2 regions of the Isoptericola aurantiacus genome follow, and region 1 is predicted to be linked to the other one. Evidence: riboswitches for the same ligand, from Rfam matches in the RefSeq annotation. Region 1 holds a riboswitch; the other holds the start of a gene.
What was found. Region 1 has a riboswitch for S-adenosylmethionine ahead of ACIQLL_RS05000 (methylenetetrahydrofolate reductase). Riboswitches for the same ligand answer to the same signal wherever they lie in the genome.
Positions count from the first base shown of each region.

Region 1 (4,404 bases):
ACGTCGCGCAGCAGGTCGAACGCCTTGGCGCTGTCGGGCTGCTCGGGCAGCTCGAGGACGGGGTCGCCCGACGACGGCCCGTCGGAGAGCACGATGACCTCCCGGTCGGCGAGGTAGCGCAGGAACTCCCCGAAGGTGCGGAAGCCGTAGTCGGACTCGCTGAACGTCGGCTCCTTGCGCACCAGCGTGCGCTTGAGCTGCGACGCCGTCACGGAGCCGGAGGACGAGGCCTGCAGCCCGGCGAGGGTCTGGGCGACCTTGACCTCCATGGTCGGCGGCTCGCCGGCGGGCGCGTCGTCGTCCTCGTCGTGGTCGGGCTCGGGGGCGGTGTCGGGCACGTCGACGGGTTCGGGTGTCGAGAGCCCGGCCTTCTTGCGGCCACCCTTCGGGCCCGACGACGGCGCGGCGGCCTTGTCCTCGGCCGTGGCGGTGGCCTTGGCCCGGCCGCCGGACGTGCTGCTCGCGGACCCGGCGGACGACCGGGAGCTCGTGCCGCTGCGCCGGGTGGCGGGCTTCTTGCGCTGGGGCGCACGCTCGGACTCGTCGGGGACGTCGACGCCCTCGAGGCGGTCGTAGAAGAGGAACTCGTCACAGGCGCCGGGCAGCAGCCTGGAGGTGGACTTCTCCACGCCGACGCCGATGACGCGCTTGTCCAGCTCGCGCAGCTTGCTGACCAGGGGGGAGAAGTCGGAATCCCCTGTACACATGACGAACGTCGAGATGTACTCGCGCTCGAACGCCATCTCGATGGCGTCGACCACCATCTTGATGTCCGCGGCGTTCTTGCGGGAGGCACCCATGCGCTGCGGCATCTCGATCAGCTCGACCTGGTGGCGCGTCAACATCCGCCGGTCCTCGTCGAAGTACGACCAGTCCGCGTAGGCGCGTCGGGTGACCACCCGGCCCCGCACCGCGAGGGCGTCCGCGATCGGCTGGAAGTCGAACGTCATCCCGCCCAGGTGCTCCCGCGCGCCGAGCGCCAGGTTCTCGTAGTCGAGAAAGACGGCGAGGCGCTCTTCGGTATCCATGCCGTCACCCTACGGCTGACGCACCCCCGACACCGACCGGTGACCAGCCGAGACCGACGCCCGGGACGCCGAGCAGGCTGGAGAGTCCGGTCCCGGGACCCCTGTGGTTCCTGGACCGCGCGCCGGTCCCGCAGGATCTTTGCCAAGAACCTCGTCGGTGCGGTAGTGGTCGAGGAGCCCTCGCGTAGTATTCTGTAGTGCATGGCTCGACCGGACTGACAGCACCGCGGGGAGTACATCCGCACGCGCACCGACCGGTACGGGTCAGGTGAACAGAACATCGAACCGTCGTGGGCTGACGAGGCGTACGCGGACCCCTATGCGGTCGAGCTGCGGCCCGATCTGGCCAGTGTGAGCGGCAAGAGCGTGCGGACCATCGGCTGGTCGGATGCTGCGGGCTTCCTCATCACGGTGATCACCGTGGAGGACGACGGTCACCTGTGGGGCGTCAACGCGTGGAGGTCCAGCACCAGCGACCAACGCCGCTACACCAACGAGGACGGGAAGGAGTGACGACCGATGTCCGACGTACGAGACCTGATCGCCGCCGAGGCGGAGGCCTCCGAGGAATCGAGGCATGACCCGCTGCCGGCCGACGCGGTGGGCACCCGCCGTTCCCCGGGCGTCACCTCGCCGCGGGTGTTGTCGGTGCGGCTGGACGCCGAGGTGTTCGCCGACCTGTCCGCGCAGGCCGACCGCATGGGTACCCCGGTCTCGACGTTGGCGCGCATGCTCATCGTGCGGGGGCTGGGCAGCATCGAGGTCCCGGACCCCCAGGCCGTCGAGATCCTGAGCACGCTGCTGGCCGACCAGGTCCGGAACTCTGTGCGGTCCGAGGTGTCCCACCTGCTCCGCCCCGAGTTCCTGCGCGACGCGAGCGGATGACCGCCCTCGAGTTCAGCGCGTACCCCTGCCGGTCGGCCGCACGTGCGGAACTCTCCCACGCTTGCGATGCGGGCCGGACGGCAACGTCTCACGATGCGGTCAGGGTTGTCCGCTGGATGGGCCACGCCTAGAGTCGGGGTCCAAGCCATCCAGAGCGGCCGAGAGTCCTGGCTCGACGACGCCGCAGCAACCCGTTCTCCGACGGAAGCCTCCCGAGGACGAAGGTGCTCAACACCAGGTTCGATGGAGTGACGCATGGTCGCAGAGGCAATTTCTGACCCGGCACGTGCCGTGCCCGCCCGCCCGACGGTGAGCTTCGAGCTCATGCCGCCGCGGCGGCCCGACGCCGCGCCCAAGTTCTGGGCGACGGCGCGCGACCTCGTGGCGGCCCGGCCCGACTTCGTCTCGGTCACCTACGGCGCCGGCGGCGGCGACCGCGCCACCGCACGGCAGGTCGTCTCGACGCTCCTGGCCGGCACCCCGGTGCTGCCCATCGCGCACCTGACCTGTGTGGGCGCGCCCCGCGAGGACGTGTCGCAGGTCGTCGACGAGTTCCTCGAGGCGGGGGTCCGCTCGTTCCTCGCCCTGCGCGGCGACCCCCCGAAGGACCAGCCCGACTGGCGGCCCCCGGACGACGGCGTGCACTCCTCCGTCGAGCTCGTGCACCTGCTGCGCGAGGTCGAGGCCCGTCGCTGCGCCACCGACCCGGCCGCCGCCGTGCGCGGTGCCGCCCGGCCGCTGACCGTCGCCGTGGCCACGTTCCCCGACGGCAACCGCCAGGCGGGCACCACGCGCACCCAGGAGGTGCGGCGCCTGCTGGAGAAGCAGCAGGCCGGCGCCTCGTTCGCCATCACCCAGCTGTTCTACGCCGCGGACAGCTACACCGACTTCGTCGCCGAGGCCCGTGCGGCCGGGGTGACGATCCCGATCCTCGCCGGGCTGATGCCCACGACCGAGCCACGACGGCTCCGCCGTGTCGAGGACCTCACGGGTGTGCCCGCGCCCCAGCACCTGCTGGACGCGCTGGACGCCCAGCCGGACCCCGAGGCGCAGCACGCCTACGGGACCGCGTACGCCGTCGACGTCGCCCAGCGCGTGCTCGACGCCGGCGCACCCGGCCTGCACGTGTACACGTTCAACACGTCACGTCCCGCTCTGGACCTGCTCGAGGGTGTCCACCTCGGCGGTCGGACGGCGTCGCCCTCCGAGGCGTCCGTCGTCCCCGACCTGGCCAGAAGGCCGCTGGTACCGGGCATCCCGACCGACGTCCCCACGGTCGCCTGACCGCTCGTCCCGGCGAGCCCGCGCGCGACCCGCACGCCCTGCCGCTCCGCACGCGGCACGGGTGCCGCCGTCGTCCCCGTGGGGGCCCGAACCCGAAGGAATGCTCATGACCACACCTGACCCGAACCCCGCCGCCGCGTTCCCGGGCGGCACGATCCTCGGCTACCCGCGCATCGGACGGCGGCGCGAGCTCAAGCGCGCCGTCGAGTCGCGCTGGGCCGGCCGCACCGACGCCGTCGACCTCGAGGTCACGGCCGGCGCGCTGCGACGCGAGACCGTCCAGCGTCTCGTCGCGCTCGGCCTCGACCCCGACGACGGGTCCGTGCCCGGTTCGTTCTCCTACTACGACCAGGTGCTCGACGTCGTCGCGCTGCTGGGCGCCGTGCCGGCCCGGTTCCGCGACCTGATCGACGACGAGGACGGCTCCCTCGACCTGGACGGCTACTTCACCGTCGCCCGCGGCCGCGGCGAGGACGCGCCGCTGGAGATGACCAAGTGGTTCGACACCAACTACCACTACCTCGTGCCGGAGATCAGCGAGACCACGCCGATCTCCTTCGCGGACCACCGCGTCGTGCGCGAGTACGCCGAGGCCAAGGAGGCGGGCGTCACCACCCGCCCGGTGCTCGTGGGCCCGGTGACGTTCCTGGCGCTGTCCAAGGCTGCCGACGACGCCGCGGACGGGTTCCACCCGCTCGACCGGCTCGACGACGTGGTCGCCGCGTACGCCGAGCTGCTGCGCGCGTTCGCCGCCGTCGGCGTGCCGTGGGTGCAGCTCGACGAGCCCGTCCTGGTCTCCGACACGATGGACGTGGACGCCGGGCGGACCGACGCCGCGATCACGTCGGCCTACCTGGCCCTGGCGACGGACCTCGCGCCAGCCTCGGCGGACGACGCCCTCGACGTCACCCCGGAGCGACCGCGGATCCTCGTCGCCGCCCCCTTCGGCGGGCTGGCCACCGCGGGCACCGAGGCCGCACCGGCCCGGGACGGGCTCGCCCTGCTGGCCGCGACCGACGTGGACGCGATCGCGATCGACCTGGTCAAGGGCGCCGTGCCCACCGGGTCGGGTCCCGACGGGACCGTGCCGGGCCTGGCCACGAAGACCCTGGTGGCCGGCGTCGTCGACGGGCACAACGTCTGGCGCGCCGACCTCGCCGCGCGGCTCGACGTGCTCGCCGCGCTGCGCCCGCTGGGTGCCGGCTCG
Region 1 covers NZ_JBJBAE010000001.1:1,085,167-1,089,570, reverse strand. Annotated here, with positions in the region: gene ACIQLL_RS05015 (NYN domain-containing protein) at 1-1,028, opposite strand, end outside; gene ACIQLL_RS05010 (hypothetical protein) at 1,380-1,541, shown strand; gene ACIQLL_RS05005 (hypothetical protein) at 1,548-1,913, shown strand; SAM riboswitch class I at 2,056-2,163, shown strand; gene ACIQLL_RS05000 (methylenetetrahydrofolate reductase) at 2,169-3,197, shown strand; gene metE (5-methyltetrahydropteroyltriglutamate--homocysteine S-methyltransferase) at 3,298-4,404, shown strand, end outside.

Region 2 (4,404 bases), 480 kb from region 1:
CGAGCAGCAGACCGCGGCACGTGATCTCCTCACCGAAGCCGACGACCACCCCGAGCACGACTGCGGACAGGACGAATCCGACCGAGAGCGCCGACCAGTCGGTGGCGACGGCGTTGCCGATCGCGATCGCCAGGTACAGCAGCGGGGCCAGGAGGGTCCACCGGGCGCGGGACCGGGGACGCTCCACGATCGCGGCACGCAGCCAGCCGAGGCGCCAGCCGATGAGGACGACCGCCGCCGCGGCGAGCACGATCGACAGCACGCCGTTGCGCCAGATGTTCCCGACGGTGTCGGCGAGCTCGGTGTACGGCACACCGCTGGTGCCCTGCACCAGGAGGATGACGGCGACGTACACCACCCAGAGGGCGATGCCGATCCAGGCCCGGGGCCGCACCCGGAGCGCCGTGCCGCTGACGTGTCGAGGACGGTCCATGGCCATCAGGCGCTCCGATCACGAATGTCGGCTCTGTCGGACACGAACGTAGCGAGGTTCGGCACCTCCCGCCCGTCGGGACGGGCTCCGGCCGTCGGCCCGGTACCCCCGGTGGCCCGGTCGCCGTCAGGCGTGCAGCGCCTGGGCCACGTCCTCGACGAGGTCCAGCGGGTCCTCGAGCCCGACCGAGAGCCGCACGGTGGTCTCGTTGATCCCGATGGCTGCCCGTCGTTCGGGGCCCAGCCGGCGGTGGGTGGTCGTGGCCGGATGGGTGATCAGCGACTTCGCGTCACCGAGGTTGTTGGAGATGTCCACGATCTGCAGGGCGTCGAGGAACGCGAAGGTGCGCTTCTTGGCCTCGTGGGGACCCGCGCCGTCGTCGGCGAACAGGTCGAACGTGACGACGGTGCCGCCGCCGCTCTGCTGGGACAGCGCCAGCTCGTGCTGGGGGTGGGAGGTCAGGAACGGGTAGCGGACCCCGGTCACGCCGTCGGCGGTCTCGAGGAACTGCGCGACCTGCAGCGCCGCGGCGTTCTGCGCACGGACCCGCACGTCGAGGGTCTCCAGCCCCTTGAGCAGGACCCAGGCGTTGAACGGGCTGAGCGACGGGCCGGTGTGCCGCAGGAACGTCTCGACGGGCCCGGACAGGAACTCCTGCGGGCCCAGGATCGCTCCGCCCAGCACGCGGCCCTGGCCGTCGATGTGCTTGGTGGCCGAGTACACGACGACGTCGGCGCCGAGCTCGAGCGGCTTCTGCAGGATCGGCGTGGCGAACACGTTGTCCACGACGACGACGGCGCCCGCGGCGTGGGCGAGCTCGCACACGCGGCGCACGTCGACGAGGTCCTGCATGGGGTTGGACGGCGTCTCGAAGAAGACGACGTCCGCGGGCGTGGCGAGGGCTGCCTCCCACTGATCCAGGTGGTGGCCGTCCACGAGGTCGACCTGCACGTCCCACTTGGCCAGGATCTCGTCGTAGATGACGTTGGTGGAGCCGAACAGCGCGCGGGCGGAGACGATGCGCGAGCCGCTGCGCACCAGCGCGGCCAGGGTGGTGAACACGGCCGACATGCCGGTGGTGGTGGCGTAGCAGGCCTCGGCCCCCTCGACGAGGCGCAGCCGCTCCTCGAAGGTCCGCACCGTGGGGTTGCCGTAGCGGGAGTACACGAACCGGGAGTGCTCGCCCGTGAACGCCGCCTCGGCGTCGGCCGCGGAGTCGTAGGTGTAGCCCTGGGTGAGGAACAGGCCCTCGGAGGTCTCGTTGAAGTCGGAGCGGCGGTGCCCGCCGCGCACGGCGAGCGTGGCCGGACGGGCCGTGGCGGGCAGCGGGCCGCGGCCGGCCCCGCCGAGCAGCTCGGGGTTCGCGCCGGGGCCGGTGGGGATCTCCGCGCGGGTCACGCGCTGCGCTCCGCCCAGGTGGTGCACGGCAGGCCCCGGACCTTCCAGCCGGCCTGGTCGCGGACGCCACCGAACCCGGGCGCGCCCTCGAAGCCCTCGAGCACGTTGTACGAGGGGCCGATCCCGGCCGAGGTGGCGAGCCGGGCGGCACCGATCGAGCGCTGCCCGGACCGGCACAGGAAGACCACGGGGCGGCCCGTGGTCACGCCGGCGGCCTGGATCTCGGCGAGGAACGCGGGGTTGGGACGGCCGTCGGAGGTCACCCACGGGGTGAGCACGGCGTCCTTGCCGAGCTCCGCGACGTCGGGGACGCCGACGGCGCGCCACTCGCCGTCGGTGCGCACGTCCACCAGGACGGCGTCGGGATCGGCGGCGAGCAGGTCCCACGCCTGCTGCGGGGTCAGGTCTCCGGCGTAGCCCTCGGCGGGTGCGGCCTGCACGGGTGCGGTCATGTCGCTCCTCCCATCGGTCGTGGCGGTAGCACCCGCGCCCGGTCCCGTGCCGCGACGTCGTGCGGTTGCCCGACGACGGCGGCCCGGTCCCGCGGGGTTGCTGCGGCGTCGACGTGCCACGTCACTCGGCCGCTCGGGATGGTCACCGCGATCGTACGACACGGCGTCCGCGGAACGGGACGGCCGTCTCGACCAGTGAGCAGTTCGCGTCCATCCGGACAGCTCTGACCGCATCGTGAGACCACCGTCCCAGAACTTGACGGCGGCGGGGGTCGACCGCAGCATGGTGCCCAGGTCATGAGCGCCAGCGCGAAGCCCCGGCTCGCTGGCCGGCAACCCTCCCCTCGCGGCGGGGTGCCCCGGGTGACGACCTGGCCCCGCGCCGTCCGGCGTCGGGCAAGCGCGGGGAGCAGCCTCCCCGGGACACTGAGGAGGACCGCATGACCGCCATCACCGAGACCCCTGCCTGTCCGGCCGGCACCGTGGCCGCCCTCGCGCCCGTGCTGCCCGTGGTCGGGCACGACACCCCGGCACCGCTCGTCGACGGCCGCCGCGTGCCCTACGCGAACCTCGACGTCGCGGCCTCCGCCCCCGCGCTGCAGAGCGTCGCCGACGCGATCACCCGCACCCTGCCGCTGTACGCCTCCGTGCACCGGGGAGCCGGCTACCTCTCCCAGGTGTCCACCTCCCTGTACGAGACGGCGCGGCGCTCCATCGGCGAGTTCGTCGGGGCCCGCGACGACGACGTCACGCTCGTCGTGCGCAACACCACCGACGCGCTCAACCTCCTGGCCGGCTGCGTGCCCGCGTCCGACGACGGCACCCCCGGGCGCGTGCTCGTCCTCGACGTCGAGCACCACGCGAACCTCCTGCCCTGGCAGCGCTCCGCCGACGCGACCGTCGTCGTCGGCCGGGCCACCGCGGCCGCGACCGTGACCGCGCTGCGCGACGAGCTCGCCGCGGCCCGTGCCGCCGGTCGCCCCTACGCGCTGCTCGCCGTGACCGGCGCCTCGAACGTCACGGGGGAGTCGCTGCCCCTGGACGACCTGGTCGCGACGGCGCACGCCGCCGGCGCCCGGATCCTCGTCGACGGCGCCCAGCTCGTGCCGCACCGCCGCGTGTCGCTGGCCGCGACCGGCATCGACTACCTGGCGTTCTCCGGGCACAAGACCTACGCCCCGTTCGGGGCCGGCGCGCTCGTCGGCCGGCGCGACTGGCTCGACGCCGGCACGCCCTACCTCGCCGGTGGCGGGGCCGTGCGCAGCGTGCGCACCGACCACACCGACTGGCACGACGGCCCCGCCCGGCACGAGGCCGGGTCGCCCAACGTGCTCGGCGCGGTGGCGCTCGCGGCCGCCTGTGAGACGCTCGCCGGGATCGACCCGGTGGCGCTGCGCGAGCACGAGGACGCGCTGCGACGCCGGCTCGTCGACGGCCTCGGGGAGATCGACGGCGTCCAGGTCGTCCAGCTCTGGGCCGACGCCGCCGACGCCGTCGGGGTCGTGACCTTCGCCGTGGCCGGGTACGAGCCGGGCCAGGTCGCCGCCTACCTGTCCGCCGAGCACGGCATCGGGGTGCGCGACGGACGGTTCTGCGCCCACCCGCTGCTCGCGCGGCTGGGGTACGGCGCCGGCGCGGTGCGCTCCTCGGTGGGCGTCGGGACCTCCGGCGAGGAGGTCGAGCGCCTGGTCGAGGCCGTCGCGGCCCTGGTGGCCGACGGCCCGCGGGCGCGGTACGACGTCGTCGACGGGCTGTGGATCGTCGTCGACGACCCGCGCCCCGTGCCCGAGGGCTCCGGCCTGGACGGCCTGCTCGCCACCGCCGGCCCGGGCGGCGACGAGGTCTTCGGCTGCCTGCCCGAGGGCGCCTGAGCCGCTCCCTTCGCCGTCGCGGCGACCACTGTGGTCGCGATGCTCCGCTGCGGCCGGTGGCTTCAGACCGCTGCTACACCCTCAAATCGGATGAAACCATGAAGTACATGCGGAACTGCCTCCTTCCCCTGGTGCTCCTCGCGACGCTGAGCGGGTGCGGGAACGGCGATCCTGGCCGCCCGACGGCCACGACGTCCCACGAGATGACCGACATGGCCACCGCTGAGATCGTGGGCACCCTCCAGGCCGA
Region 2 covers NZ_JBJBAE010000001.1:610,115-614,518, reverse strand. Annotated here, with positions in the region: gene ACIQLL_RS02730 (CPBP family intramembrane glutamic endopeptidase) at 1-433, opposite strand, end outside; gene ACIQLL_RS02725 (O-succinylhomoserine sulfhydrylase) at 560-1,786, opposite strand; gene ACIQLL_RS02720 (rhodanese-like domain-containing protein) at 1,828-2,283, opposite strand; SAM riboswitch class IV at 2,577-2,692, shown strand; gene ACIQLL_RS02715 (aminotransferase class V-fold PLP-dependent enzyme) at 2,724-4,154, shown strand; gene ACIQLL_RS02710 (hypothetical protein) at 4,211-4,404, shown strand, end outside.
Region 2: linked by a shared signal. The riboswitch ahead of ACIQLL_RS02715 (aminotransferase class V-fold PLP-dependent enzyme) and the one ahead of ACIQLL_RS05000 (methylenetetrahydrofolate reductase) in region 1 are both predicted to bind S-adenosylmethionine.